DNA from 2 places in the Bacterioplanoides pacificum genome. Region 2 is predicted to be linked to the other one. Evidence: predicted binding sites of a transcription regulator. Region 2 holds the regulator's gene; the other holds the start of a gene.
What was found. The regulator FNR, encoded in region 2, switches genes on or off when oxygen is low (the NO sensors DNR and NnrR bind a similar motif). The targets are predictions, from matches to a motif close to TTGATNTANATCAA.

Region 1 (7,704 bases), on a different contig from region 2:
AGCCAGGAAAATAAATAATTTTTTCATGCTTAGTGACCTCCGGTTACACGCTCTGGCACAGGTTTGGTTTTCTCGATTTTGGTGTAGATCGGCATCAGCAGGAAGAAGCCGAAGTAGATCACCGAGGAAACTCGCGCCAGCAGAGTGTTCAGGTCAGTCGCCGGCTGAGTACCCAGCCAGGTCAGTAATACGAAGGCGATCGCAAATACCACAATAAAGATTTTGCTGATCCAGCCTTTGTAGCGCCAGCTGCGTACCGGACTCTTATCCAGCCACGGCAGCACGAACAGAATCGCAATCGCACCCCCCATAGCAACCACACCCATCAGTTTGTCAGGGATAGCACGCAGAATGGCGTAGAACGCACCGAAGTACCAAACCGGAGCAATATGCTCAGGGGTTTTCAGGCCGTTAGCCGGTTCGAAGTTAGCGTATTCCAGCATAAAGCCGCCGCCTTCCGGCATAAAGAACATCACGCTGCAGAACACCATCAGGAAGACAACGATGCCCACCATATCGTGTACGGTGTAGTAAGGGTGGAACGGTACGCCGTCCAGCGGCTTACCCTGTTCATCTTTGTGTTTTTTGATGTCCACGCCGTCCGGGTTGTTAGAGCCCACTTCGTGCAGTGCCAGTAAGTGCATAACCACCAGCGCCACAATCACTAATGGCAGAGCGATTACGTGTAATGCGAAGAAACGGTTCAGTGTTGCACCGGAAATCAGGAAGTCACCACGGACCCACTCAACCAGAGCGTCACCAATACCAAAAGGAATGACACCAAACAACGAAATAATTACCTGAGCGCCCCAGTAAGACATCTGGCCCCATGGTAATACGTAGCCCATAAAGGCTTCCGCCATCAGCAGCAGGTAAATCAGCATACCGAAGATCCAGATCAGCTCACGTGGCTTCTGGTAGGATCCGTACAGCAATGCACGCATCATATGCAGGTATACCGCAACAAAGAAGAAGGTCGCACCGGTGGAGTGCATATAACGAATTAACCAACCCCACTCAACATCACGCATGATGTATTCAACGGAAGCAAAAGCCGCTTCAGAACTTGGAGTGAAGTTCATGGTCAGCCAGATACCAGACAGAATCTGGTTAACCAGCATTAACATAGAGATGACGCCGAAGAAGTACCAGAAGTTGAAGTTCTTCGGAGCATAGTACTTAGACATATGCTTTTCGTAGGTCTGGGTTACCGGCAGGCGGTCATCGACCCAGCCCATCAGGGCATTCAGCTTGCTCATTAAGCGTTCTCCTCATCAACACCAATGATCACAACGTTCTCACTCTCATAAGAATATGGAGGAACGACCAGGTTTGTAGACGCCGGAGAACCGTTAAATACGCGCCCGGACAAGTCAAAACGGGAGCCGTGACATGGGCAGAACCAGCCGCCTTTCCAATCAGCATCGAAAGGTTCCGGCTTTACTTCTGCGAAATATTTCGGTGCACAACCCAGGTGAGTACAAACGCCCAGCAGAACGATCAGTTCCGGTTTACGGGAACGGTTGATGTTATCTGCGTACGCCGGTTGCTGATCTTTGACACTGTTTTCAGGGTCTTTCAACCGATCATTCAGAGCTGGCAGCGTTGCCAGAGCTTCTTCGGTACGACGCGCAATATAAACCGGCTTGCCACGCCATTCGGCGGTCAGCATTGCACCTGGTTCAATTTTGCTTACGTCCACTTTTGCCGGAGCACCCGCTGCCTTCGCTTTTTCACTTGGATTCCAAGATTTTACGAAGGGTACTGCGACAAATCCCGCACCGACAGCACCGACAGCAGCAGTCGCGCCTACGAGCAGAGTGCGCCGACCCTTATTCACGCCGTCTTGACTCATTACCATCTTCTCCCATCAAAAAAAATCTAATGTTGCCAGCCGACAGCTGCACTATTGTGCACTTTTTATACAGCCCGAACATAGCAAACAGAGCGGCGCACATACTAAAGAAAAGCGCCCGCCGAGACAACTGTAAAAGCCCGTAAAGCATGGGGTTTTAGGCATAAAAAAAGCGTCCATTGACATAGGCCAAGGGACGCTTCTTTTGTTCCGTTTTCCCGCAAGCGGGAACGGAGGCAAGCTTAACGCTTGGAGAACTGTGGCTTCTTACGTGCTTTACGCAGACCCACTTTCTTACGCTCAACTTCACGAGCATCACGAGTTACATAACCCGCAGCACGCAGAGAAGGACGCAGAGTTTCATCATATTGCATCAGTGCGCGAGTGATACCGTGACGGATTGCACCCGCCTGACCGTTACCACCACCGCCGTTTACATTAACGATGATATCGAATTTCTCTAAGCTTTCAGTCAGTTCCAGAGGCTGGCGAACTACCATACGAGCAGTTTCACGACCGAAGTATTCATCCAGAGGACGTTTGTTAACAACGATGTTGCCAGTACCAGGACGTAAGAAAACACGTGCAGTAGAAGTCTTGCGACGACCAGTACCGTAGTATTGTTCTGCCATGATCTTATCCTACTTTCAGTTCTTGTGGCTGTTGTGCAGCATGTGGATGCTCATCACCAGCGTAAACTTTCATTTTCTTGAACATAGCACGACCCAGAGGGTTCTTAGGCAGCATGCCTTTAACAGCCAGTTCAATCACTTGTTCTGGTTTGTGGTCGATCAGCTTTTCAAAAGAGATAGACTTCAGACCACCAGGGTAACCAGTGTGGCGGTGATACATTTTATCACTGCTTTTATTACCGGTTACTTTCACTTTATCTGCGTTGATCACGACGATGTAATCGCCGGTATCTACGTGAGGAGTGTATTCTGGCTTGTGCTTGCCTCTCAAACGGCGAGCAACCTCAGTAGCCAGACGACCCAGCGTTTGCTCAGCTGCATCAACTACAAACCATTCACGTTTTACGGTTTCGGGTTTTGCGCTGTAAGTTTTCATCAATTTCTCGCCTTCAAGGGCAGGTTGATTCGAAAAGAGGGCGGCATTCTATAGGAAGGTTTCACCATTAGCAAGTGATATTCGCAAGGCGTTGGATGATTCTGCGCAATATTTTGCCCAGTGTGTTCTTCAGCCCGAAAACCGCCCCTTTTTCAGGCTTATTTCATGATTAATAGTGCTCTGGCTCGCGAAACTTCACCAGGCCATAAATCAGGGTGAGCAAGGCTACCATAATATCGAGCAGGATCGCCAGCGCCATCATAGTCGAGGTAGCCTCCTGCTGGTCGTAGCCTGCCGTCTGGCCGACATAAAAACCGGCCGCACTGACAACAAAGCCAATCAGAATACAGGCAATCAGGTAATAGCCTTTACCGTCATCCAGCGTCAGGACTTCTTCCAGCACCTTCATCTGAATCAGATAATACGCAGCGAAACATAACGCCCCGGCAATCCCCATACTGACTAAAAAGAACGCAATCATAACCTTTGATCCGATAATTATTTCCTAGAGCAAGCCTAGTTCAAAAGTATCCGGTCGCAAGTTAAGGAGCAGGATCCTCAACAACTGGCCTAACAGGTATCAGACATTTTTTCTCGCCGCACGAGGCGCCATCCATAGCCCTGCCGCGCTACCGCAACATCCTGTTGCTGCCACAAAAATATCTGATAGCAAGTAGTCTTGTTAAATTAATGCTCGCGTGTGGCCCGGAATGCAATCTCCGGCCAGCGCTCTTCCGTCAGGCTCAGATTCACGCGTGAGGTGGCAATGTACGTCAGGTGACCACCACCATCGATGGCCAGATTCTCAGATGCTTTTTTACGGAACTCTTCCAGCTTACGTTCATCATCACATGCAACCCAGCGCGCCGTCGTTACGCTGATGGGCTCATAAATACATTCCACTTTGTATTCATCCCGTAAGCGTTGCTGCACCACATCAAACTGCAGAACACCTACAGCCCCGAGAATCAGATCATTGTTATTCAGTGGCATAAACAGCTGGGTTGCCCCTTCTTCCGATAACTGCTGCAGGCCTTTTTGCAGCTGCTTCATTTTCAGCGGATCTTTCAGCCGGACACGACGAAACAACTCAGGGGCAAAATGGGGAATGCCGGTAAACTGTAATTCCTCTCCCTGGGTAAAGGTATCACCAATCTGAATGGTGCCATGGTTATGCAAACCGATGATTTCACCGGAAATAGCCTCTTCCACATTCGAACGGTCGCCCGCCAGGAAGGTAACAGCATCCGCGACCTTAATGTCTTTACCGATACGGGTATGTTTCATTTTCATACCCTTGGTGTAAGTGCCGGAACAAATACGCATAAAGGCAATACGGTCACGATGTTTCGGGTCCATATTGGCCTGAATTTTAAAAATAAAGCCGGAAAACTTTTCTTCGTCCGGTTTAACCGTCCGTTCTTTAGTTTCACGCTCAATCGGCGCTGGTGCCCAATCAACGAAATAATTAAGCATTTCACGAATACCAAAGTTGGCCAGTGCCGTACCAAAAAATACCGGCGTCATTTCACCATCCAGGTATTGTTGCAAGTCGAACTCATAACTGGCGCCACGCACCAGTTCAACTTCATCGATCAGTTCATCCACCAGCTCATCACCCAGCTCCGCACGCGCTTCGGCAGAATCGATACCTTTGATCTGTACATCATCCGGTACCACCGATGCCTGTCCCGGCTGGAATAAATGAACGGTGTCGGTATACAGGTTATAAACCCCGCGGAACGCCTTCCCCATACCAATCGGCCAGGTGACCGGTGCACATTTGATTTTCAGTACGGTTTCAATTTCGTCCAGGACTTCAATATGGTCACGCACTTCGCGGTCCATTTTATTGATAAACGTGAAAATCGGCGTGTCACGTAAACGACAGACATCCATCAGCTTGATAGTCCGGTCTTCCACACCTTTGGCACCGTCAATAACCATCAGTACCGAGTCCACAGCAGTCAGTGTGCGGTAAGTATCCTCCGAGAAGTCTTCGTGCCCGGGAGTATCCAGCAGGTTGACCATGCGGTCTTTATAAGGAAACTGCATCACCGAGGTGGTAATCGAAATTCCCCGGTCCTGCTCCATCTGCATCCAGTCGGAGGTCGCCATACGACCGGTCTTTTTGCCCTTAACCGTACCCGCCAGCTGAATGGCGTTGCCCAGCAACAGCAGCTTCTCTGTGATGGTGGTTTTACCGGCATCCGGGTGAGAAATAATACCGAAGGTACGACGGTTACCGACTTCGGCCGAAAAAGCACTGCTCATGGCAAAATCCTGCTGGGCTGGAGGCTGATGATAAAGCGCGGCATTATAACGGCATTCACGCCGTCTGTCAGACGCCTGGCAGCCGTGTCAGCCAGTCTCCGAAACACTGCGGTGTGCATAAAAAGAGCCAGCCCGGTGCGACATATGCGCACAGTCAAGAAATCAAAAGCCGGCTTAACGTTATACTGGAGCAATGATGAATAACGACCTTAACCTGGTATTGCGCCGCCTGGCTCTGCTGCGCATATCCATCGCCAGTGTCTGGCTGATGTTTCTCGGCTACCTGCAATACCAGGGGTTCGACAAACTGGAACCGGCCTGGCTGCTGCTTGCCCTGTATATGCCACTGATGCTGGTCAGTATCTGGCAGGGACAACAACGCAAGCTGAAAGACTGGCACCTGCTGCTGCATCTGGCACTGGAAACCCAGTTATTAGCCGGCTTATTGTTTTTTACCGGTGGGGCCACCAACCCGTTTATTTCGTATTTTCTGGTGCTGCTGGTATTTGCGGCCTACAGCCTGAACAACCGCATGACACTATGGATCACCCTGCTGTGTATCGTTGACTACAGCACCCTGACACAATGGTACCAGCCATTGTTATCGGCAGATCACCAACATGGTCTGCATAACCGCTCATTATTCGACTGGCACCTGGCAGGCATGTGGCTGACCTTTGTGATCAGCGCCCTGATTGTGATCACCTTTATTCCGATGTTATTACGTGCCCGGCAACAGCAACAAAAAGAAATTCAGAGTCTGCGCGAACAGCAACTGAAAAATGAACAACTGATCGGTATCGCCACCCTGGCGGCTGGCACGGCACATGAAATGGGCACCCCGCTGATGACCATGCATATGATTCTGGATGACATCGCCCAACAGCCCGACCACCCACTCACCAAACAGGACCTGCATCTGCTGCGCGAGCAGGTCGCCAGCTGCCGTCAGTCGTTACAGCACCTGGCCAACGCCGGACGCCACGCCCACGAAACCGGACAACAGGATGCTTACCATTGGTTATGTACTCTGTTACACCGCTGGCGCCTGAGTCACCCGAATGCTCTGTGGGTTGATAATGGTATCAATACCAGCGCCCAGGTAGCAGCCTCACCACTACTGGATCAGGCGTTACTGAATTTACTCGATAATGCCGCCGAAGCCGGCCACCAGCCGATTGAACTGAACAGCAGCCAGCAGGACGGCTTCTGGCAACTGACTATTCGCCAGCCCGATGCTCATGCAGCCACTCAGATCCGCCAGCAGGCGCTGTTTTCCAGTGCCAAAGAACATGGCATGGGCATAGGCCTGTATCTGAGCAATGCCAGCGTCGAGCAGTTTGGTGGCCACATCCATCTCACCGCAGAAGAAAACGGCGCCAGCCGCTGTTGTATTCGTCTGCCATTATTATCGCCAGGAAGTTAAGCTGTTTTATGACTGACTCAAAACCCAGCGTATTAATCATTGATGACGACCTGCATTTCACCCAGGTGTTATGTCGCAGTCTGGAACGCCAGGGCTACCCCAGCCAACACGCAGCCAGCGCCGCCGAGGCATTAACGCTGGCAGAGAATTTCCGCCCCCGCTGGATCGTATTGGATCTGCGCCTGGCGAATGAATCGGGTCTGCCACTGATTCAGCCACTGACACAACTGTTACCCGATAGCCGCATCGTGATGTTAACCGGTTATGCCAGCATCCCCACCGCCGTCGAAGCCGTTAAACTCGGGGCCTACAATTACCTGCACAAACCGGCAACGTTACAGGAGTTGATTAATGCCTTCTCGGATAATCCGGAGCACCCTGCCAGCGACACCCCGGCAGAAGTAATGTCGGTCGAACGAATGGAGTGGGAGCATATCCAGCGGGTATTAAATGAACACGAAGGTAATATTTCAGCGACCGCCCGGGCGTTAAATATGCACCGCCGCACATTACAGCGAAAGCTGCAGAAATACGCGCCACGCTGATCTGCTAGCGAAAGTACGAATCTTCATCAAAGGTACTGAGCCAGCGGCTGTGAAATACCACCATGCCGGAGATAAACATGCCGTTCACGACCCCTTCGGGAAACATCATTAAAGGTAAATAGCGCAGATAATCACGCCAGATCAGTTGCGGCGAATAAATTTCCAGCAGTGTTAATAACGCGCTGCGTAACAGATCCGTAAAGGCATGGGTCAGAGCGGCATTAAAAAAACCGGCGAGCAGAATATAAATAAACGGATTATGTGTCAGGCGACGATACACCAACAGGTAAAAGCTATAACTGAATAACACCGGCAACACACTAAAAAACAGATATTGGTAACCCAGCTCCTGCCAGACAAACTGTCCGGAAATCAGCATCAGCAGCTGTATAAAAAAGGCGGCTAATAATGCCAGCGGCCAGCCCATCATCAGCATCAGTGCCGTATAACCGAGAATATGAAATTCAATGCCCGGCTGAATACCGGCACGCAGATACCAGAATACCGCAACCACCACCACACTGCCCCAGAACAGG
Region 2 (7,704 bases):
CTCACCGGCGAATATATGCCGGTCGACAAACAAACCGGCGACACCCTGATTGGCGGTACCTTTAATGTTGAGAGCCCGATGCTGATGCGGGTTACCGCCACCGGTGCCGAAGCGCAACTTTCGACCATTATGAGACTAATGGACCGGGCGCAGCAGGAAAAACCGAAAGCCGCGCTGCTGGCCGATAAAATCGCCAGCCACTTCGTTGCCGCTGTGCTGATCATTTCCGCCAGCGTATTTTCATTCTGGGCCTGGCAGGGTGATGAGCACGCCTTCTTTATTGCCTTGTCCGTCCTGGTGGTCACCTGCCCCTGCGCCTTATCACTGGCAACGCCAACCGCTCTGACCGCCGCCACCGCCTCGTTGCGTGAAGCCGGGTTATTGATCAGTAAAGGTCACGTACTGGAAACCCTGCCACAGATCGACCGCGTGGTATTTGATAAAACCGGTACCCTGACGCTCGGCCGGCTGACGCTGTCACAGGTGATTCCGCTGCAGGGTGACGACGAAAGTCACCTGCTGCAACTGGCCGCCGGACTGGAGCAACACGCCAGTCATCCGATTGCCAAGGCGTTTCAGCACATTAGCGCAAAAGCCGCCAGCGATATTGAACAAATTCCGGCCCAGGGCATTCAGGGCCGGATTGACGGTCAGTTACTGAAGCTCGGTCATCCTGGCTTTGCCTGGCCAGCCCCCCTGCAACCGCCCGGCGACGATGGTGGCCAGTGGCTGTTACTGGCCAGCGAACACGCTCCGCTGGGCTGGATTCAGGTGAATGACTCATTACGCAAAGCCGCCACCAAGCTGGTATCCGGACTGCAGCAACGCGGCATTAAAACCGCACTGCTGACCGGTGATCCAAGCCATTCCGGGCAACGTATTGCGCAACAGCTGGGCATTGATGAACTGTCCTGTGGGGTCAGCCCGGAGCAGAAGTTACAACAGGTGGTCAGCTGGCAACAACAAGGCGAAAGGATTCTGATGGCCGGTGACGGCATTAACGATGTGCCGGTGCTGGCCGGAGCGGATGTCTCCCTGGCGGTGAATGAAGCCACCGATCTGGCCAAAACCAATGCCGATACCGTCCTCACCAATGGCCGGCTGGAAGTGCTGCTGGCCGCCATCGACGGTGCTGCGGCAACGCGTCGCATTATTCGTCAGAACATCGGTTGGGCATTACTGTATAATCTGGTCGCTTTGCCCATCGCAGCTGCCGGTCTGGTTCCTCCCTGGGCCGCCGCCATTGGTATGTCGCTCAGCTCGCTGATTGTCGTTACTAACGCCCTGCGCCTGAACCGTATCGGACGCCTGGCTAAAGAGACCTGATCCATGGATATTATTTACGTTCTGGTTCCGTTGTCGTTGCTGTTACTGGCCATCGCCATCGGTATTTTTTTCTGGGCGGTCCGCAGTGGCCAGTTCGATGATATGGAATCCCCGGCCCATAAGATCCTGTTTGACGATGACGAACCGGAAAAACCACAAGCGCCGGATCAGGCGACCGATGACACACAACCACGCTGTTAAGCGCCCCTGCGACTATGAATGAACCGTTATCACTGCTGACCGCCCTGCTGATTGGTCTGTTTGGTGCCAGCCATTGCCTGGTGATGTGCGGTGGCATCGCCGCCGCTACCGGCAACAGCAGCTTACCAGAGCGCCGCCTGGCATCACTGCTGGCGTTTAATGGTGGCCGTATCAGCTCCTATGCCGTTGCCGGTTTACTGGTCGGTGCTGCCGGCTTATGGCTGCAACAACTGCATGACAGCCTGATGCTGCTATTACGCTCACTGGCGGGGGTGATGCTGATACTGATGGGACTTTACGTCGCCCGCTGGGCCAGCTGGCTGACCCGTATCGAACGGCTGGGGCAATATCTGTGGCGTTTTTTACAACCGCAGACCGGACGTTTGTTGCAGCAGTCGTCTCTGACGGCACGCTTTGGACTCGGTATGTTATGGGGATGGTTACCCTGTGGTCTGATTTACAGCACCCTGAGCTGGGTTGCCGCTAATGGTGACCCGTTATTGGGCGCCTTAACCATGGCGACCTTTGGCCTCGGCACTCTGCCCGCGTTACTGGCCGGAGGTTTGGCCGCCGCCACCCTGAGCCGTTGGCTCAACCATCAGCTCACCCGGCAACTGGCCGGTCTGCTGTTGATTGGCTACGGCTTATGGACAGTTACTTCGGTGTGGTTACCAGTCCTTGACAGATCCATCAGTCACTAGGAGTATAGAGCCAGTTTTCGAATGACCTGGCGTTAACGCACCGGGTACTCACACCGGATATTAGTATGAAATCATCTACCGCTCCTTCGCCACTGCGTGGCACTCAGCCGCATTGTCAGACCTGCTCCCTGAATGCACTGTGTTTGCCTCTGTCGCTGAACGATAACGACATGGAACGCCTGGACGACATTATTCGTCGTGGCCGGCCGATCCAGAAAGGTCAGTTATTATTTCAGCAGGGCGAACCCTTTCAGTCAGTATTTGCGGTGCGTACCGGTGCGTTAAAAACCTACACCCTGGCATCAAACGGCGAAGAACAGATCACCGGATTCCACCTGGCCAGTGAACTGGTCGGCCTGGCGGGTTACAACAATGACTTTTATCCGCTGTCAGCGAAAGCACTGGAAACCACGACCGTGTGTGAAATTCCGCTGACCCAGCTGGATGAACTGGCCGATGAGCTGCCCGACCTGCGTAAACAGCTGATGCGCACTATGGGGACAGAAATCCGTCATGACCAGAACATGATGTTGCTGCTGAGTAAAAAGAATGCCGAAGAACGGGTGGCGTCGTTCCTGATGGATATTTCCACCCGTTATGCCCGCCGTGGCTTTTCAGCGACCCACTTCCGTCTGCCAATGTCACGGGTCGATATCAGTAATCATCTTGGTCTGGCGGTCGAAACCATCAGCAGGGTGTTTACCCGCTTCCAGAAAAACGGCCTGATCGAAACCCAGGGCAAAGAAATTATTCTGCAGGATATCGATACCCTCAATCAGCTGGCCGGGCTGGTTTCTGACGACGACTGTGGTCACAGCGACAGCAAATAACCACAGCTGTACCACTGACATTTCCCTGTTCAGGGAAATGTCAGTTTAATCAAGGCATTCTTCCCCTCTTTCTCCATTATCTGGCACAGCACCTGCGTTATATTTTTGACGACTGGTTTTTCTGGCGCTGTTTTTTGAATAAAAACTACGCAAGTCCAATCAGGCTATTCTAAGGTAACAATACAGGGACTGAACTCAGCCGGCTGATGAACGGCATTCGGTACCGTTACGAGGTATAACGCTATGGGAATCTGCACCCGGGAACTGCTGGCGCGGTTATGGAAGCGTTTTTATCACCCGCGCAGGGGCGCCAGCTGCGAACACTTTATTAATAACTACCAGCTGTTGGTGGAAGGCGTTAACCGGGTCGCCTGACAATGCCCGCCAGATGTAATCCGGCGGCTTGCGAAGGTTCCCTGAACCCTGGCTTTTTGTTATAAAGCCCTGCTTAACTCCGGCCTGCGGGCCCGCATTTCCTTCAGGAGCAGTTTCCGGCCATGCAAGACGTTGCCACTTTTGACCCACGCCAAGCCAACGAACCGGCCAGCCCGGTTGTCAGCGATCAGGAACGCAAGCAGAAAACCAACTTTAATAAGTTACAGAAACGCCTGCGCCGTAACGTCGGCAAAGCCATCGAAGATTACAACATGATTCAGGATGGCGATAAAATCATGGTCTGCCTGTCGGGTGGTAAAGACTCCTATACCATGCTCGACATCCTGATGAGTCTGCAAAAAAGCGCTCCGGTTAAGTTTGAGCTGGTCGCCGTGAATATGGACCAGAAACAGCCCGGTTTCCCTGAACATATCCTGCCTGCCTATCTGGAACAGCTGGGAGTGCCGTATCACATCGTCGAAAAAGACACCTACAGCGTGGTAAAAGAGGTCATCCCGGAAGGTAAAACCACCTGTGGTTTATGCTCCCGCCTGCGGCGTGGCACCCTGTATGGGTTTGCCGAAAAAATTGGTGCCAACAAAATTGCCCTCGGCCACCACCGCGACGACATCATCGAAACCCTGTTCCTCAATATGTTTCATGGCGGTAAATTAAAAGCGATGCCGCCTAAGCTGCTGAGCGATGACCAGAAACACGTATTAATCCGGCCACTGGCGTATTGCAAAGAAAAAGACATCGAAGCCTTTGCCACAGCCAAAGAATTTCCGATTATTCCGTGTAATTTATGTGGTTCACAGGAAAATCTGCAGCGCCAGAACATTAAACAGATGCTGGCCGCCTGGGATAAAGAACAACCTGGCCGCAGCGAAAACATTTTTGCCGCGATCAGCAATGTTGCACCGTCACAACTGGCCGACGGAGCGTTGTTTGATTTTGTCAATCTGGAGCAAAAACAACAAGGCAGTCATCTGGGCATACGCCAGACCCTGCTGGATGTGGTACACGTCGACTAACGACGCATTATTCCGGGCCAACACTGTATAACCCGGCCAGTGATAACTTATATTCTCCTGGCCGGATTAAATAAAAGGTCAACATGTAGCGTCGTTCACTGGTGAGGTTTTCTGCCCGGGCTTTTAACTGGCAATGTTGCTCGTGTAACTGTGCTCTGGGCAATTCGACTTTTACGGCCAGTTCACCTGCCAGTTCCTCAACCTGCACGGTAGAAATCGCCTGCGTTGGTGTGCCCGCCATGCCTTTACGAATCCACTGAAAAAACAGCTGGTGACGGCCACCCTGTTCCGTCCGCACGACCCGTACATAGCCCTGTCCCTCATTCGACTGCCAGGGACATACACGGGTCACCTGGTCGACCCAGGCGGGCATTTTATACACCTGTTCCAGCAACGCTTCATGACTGACCGCTGGCTGTTCAGCCGCCATAAGCGGCCAGCCAGCCAGGCCAGTACTGCACAGCAGCAGTGCCCGTAACCACGAAAGAAAAACCATCGGCTGTTTTGTCATACCGTCCTCCTGAAGGTAAGACTAGCAGCTGATTAATATTTCGTACGGTTGGTTAGCATTAAAGCCGCTCAGTGATTATCTGCCCAACGATGCCCTGCCGGCTGACCGCTGTCCCAGTCAGGCTTATCATAATGAACGGCAACGATGTAATAACTTTCAAGCCCTTTTGGCAGGCGTACCTCAACCTCTTCGTCCAGTGTTTTACCCATCAGGCCACGTGCCAGCGGAGCATCCACGCTGATATAGCCACGCTTCAGGTCAATTTCATCCTCACCGACGATACGATAACGGTATAACTGTTCATCATCGTCTTCCAGTTCAATCCAGGCGCCAAAATACACCTTTTCCAGATTGGCAGGCTTACGGTCAATCACGGTCAGAGCTTCCAGCCGTTTACGCAAAAAGCGCAACCGGCTATCAATCTGGCGTAATCGCTTTTTACCGTAAATGTATTCGGCATTTTCCGAGCGGTCACCCAGCTTGGCTGCATCAGAAACCTGCTGTGTTACACGCGGACGTTCTTCACGCCATAAATAGTCATGTTCCTGTTGCAGCTGTTGCTCCCCTTCCGGGGTGATCAGCAGGCTACGCTTAGGCAATGGTTTTTTAACAGGGTCAGTCATGTGTCTTCTGATAATAATAACAGGCCGGCAGCGTCACTTAATCGCAATAACGGCGTGCCAGGATGCTGCATTTTGCCGGTGAATTTCAAAGAATGATCAAGCGTAGTGCAAAACTGACTGTGGGTATACTGCTGTTGCTGCTCGGCATTCTGATCACACCATTGCCTATCCCATTTGGCCTGCTGAGCATTCTGATTGGGCTGTCGATTCTGGTCAGTGTAGTCCCCGCCGTCCGGCGCTGGCTGATTGTGTTACGCCGACGCTTTAAGCACACGTCCACACGGTTAAATCAGCTCAGCCCGCACCTGCCTGCTTTTTTACGCCAGCTGATCGAAGAAACCGATCCGGAACGACAGAAGCATTAATTTCACATATGAGATCAATTATCATTTACAATGATTTGGATATGTCATACAGTCATCTGCGCTGACTTCACAAAGGAGACTCACTATGACAACGGAACATTACATCAGTGGCCTGGCTGGTCTGTTATTGGTCGGCTTTTGCGCTTTAGCCATTTACCTGCCGGTACATGCCGTTTAACCAATCCTAAGGCCAAACCAGTACCACAATGGCGACAACCAGGAGAGCGGCCAGAACCATTTGCTGACGACCGATTCGTTCAGCAAAAAACAGCCACCCCCATAACAAGGCACCCACAATTCCCAGACCGCGCTTCAGCGCTTCGATGATCCCGGGGTGCAGTTCACGTAATGCCAGCAGTTGCAGAGACACCGCCGCACAGAAAAATAACGCCGCCAGCAACAGAGCAGCACGCTGCTGGCGCAGCGCTTTGAGTGCCAATGGCAGACGTCGCAGAACAATCAGCACACCCAGCAGCAACACCATGCCACTGGTTTGTAATAACGCGTGTAATAACGGCGATGCCGATTGCAGCGCCAGCTTATCGAACACCGTGCCACTGCCCCATCCCAGCGCCACCAGCAACATCAGTGTGGCGCCCGGGCCGGGCTGAAAGTCCTGCCCACCACCATTCAGCAGAAACAACAGTACGACCACCGCCGCTCCTGCTAACCATTCACGCGGCGCCAGCGACTGCTGTAACCAGAAAAAGCCAAACAGAGCCGCAATCACTGGTGTTAACGCCAGCAACGGCACCAGCCTGGCAATCTGCCCGACACGTAATGCTTCAATAAAACACACCGCCGCCAGCGTCGACACCAACAAACTGCCCAGTGCCGGGTACCAGTAGGATGATTGTGGCCAGGCCGGCCAGCTCAGAGCGTTTAACAGCAGATACAGTGGCAGTACCGCCAGCGCCAGGAACCAGCTCAACTGCAACGAGGGGATATGTTCAACCAGCTGTTTACGTTTGAGGTCAAATACCGACCAGCACACAGCGGATGATAAGGCGATCAGAATGGTCATGCGGCCATGTCAGCACAAACCACTCAGTGACTCAACCGCTGTGCGTTTCAGACGGGATGAAGGACATAAAAAAACCGGCAATTAAGCCGGTTTTTTTATCTGTATCACTTCGCGGATACGAACGTAACGAGCGACAGCTGACCGAGGCCAAGGCCATTGAGCAAGCGGAGTGTAGAAGTTCTACATGAGGCTGATTTTTGCTCCTGCAAAATCTGCATTTCCACCATCCCTGGCGGTCACATTGCGAGATGGTCTTTAACAAAGGCCAGCTGAGCGCAGTAGTTCGTTACATTCTTTCCCAAACGGTCGCGATACCCTGGCCTAAACCAATACACATGGTCGATACGCCGTATTTCGCATCTTTCTGCTCTAATACGTTGATCAGAGTAGTAGAGATACGCGCACCGGAACAACCCAGCGGGTGACCCAGAGCGATAGCACCGCCGTGGATGTTAATACGGTCTTCAGCGATGTCCGTCAGCTTCAGATCTTTAACACATGGCAGAGACTGAGCAGCAAACGCTTCGTTCAGTTCCCAGTAATCGATGTCAGTTACGTCCAGGCCAGCACGTTTCAGTGCTTTTTTGGTCGCAGGAACCGGACCGTAACCCATGATCGCAGCATCAACACCGGCAACCGCCATACCCAGAATACGGGCACGTGGCTTCAGACCCAGTTCCTGAGCTTTTTCGTAGCTCATCAGCAGCATGGCAG

Region 1: petA (ubiquinol-cytochrome c reductase iron-sulfur subunit) is a predicted target of FNR. The motif match lies at 2,035-2,048, and genes of this name have one in related genera.

The regions. Positions count from the first base shown of each region.
Region 1 covers NZ_JBHRYB010000001.1:9,228-16,931, reverse strand. Annotated here, with positions in the region: gene ACFOMG_RS00095 (cytochrome c1) at 1-27, opposite strand, end outside; gene ACFOMG_RS00090 (cytochrome b) at 30-1,259, opposite strand; gene petA (ubiquinol-cytochrome c reductase iron-sulfur subunit) at 1,259-1,855, opposite strand; gene rpsI (30S ribosomal protein S9) at 2,098-2,490, opposite strand; gene rplM (50S ribosomal protein L13) at 2,492-2,923, opposite strand; gene ACFOMG_RS00070 (hypothetical protein) at 3,093-3,404, opposite strand; gene ACFOMG_RS00065 (peptide chain release factor 3) at 3,611-5,197, opposite strand; gene ACFOMG_RS00060 (ATP-binding protein) at 5,391-6,623, shown strand; gene ACFOMG_RS00055 (response regulator transcription factor) at 6,632-7,168, shown strand; gene ACFOMG_RS00050 (energy-coupling factor ABC transporter permease) at 7,173-7,704, opposite strand, start outside.
Region 2 covers NZ_JBHRYB010000005.1:374,411-382,114, reverse strand. Annotated here, with positions in the region: gene ACFOMG_RS06385 (heavy metal translocating P-type ATPase) at 1-1,326, shown strand, start outside; gene ccoS (cbb3-type cytochrome oxidase assembly protein CcoS) at 1,330-1,527, shown strand; gene ACFOMG_RS06375 (sulfite exporter TauE/SafE family protein) at 1,542-2,228, shown strand; gene fnr (fumarate/nitrate reduction transcriptional regulator Fnr) at 2,294-3,058, shown strand; gene ACFOMG_RS06365 (hypothetical protein) at 3,302-3,433, shown strand; gene ttcA (tRNA 2-thiocytidine(32) synthetase TtcA) at 3,556-4,467, shown strand; gene ACFOMG_RS06355 (hypothetical protein) at 4,475-4,978, opposite strand; gene greB (transcription elongation factor GreB) at 5,047-5,601, opposite strand; gene ACFOMG_RS06345 (PGPGW domain-containing protein) at 5,694-5,966, shown strand; gene ACFOMG_RS06340 (SMR family transporter) at 6,151-6,990, opposite strand; gene fadA (acetyl-CoA C-acyltransferase FadA) at 7,277-7,704, opposite strand, start outside.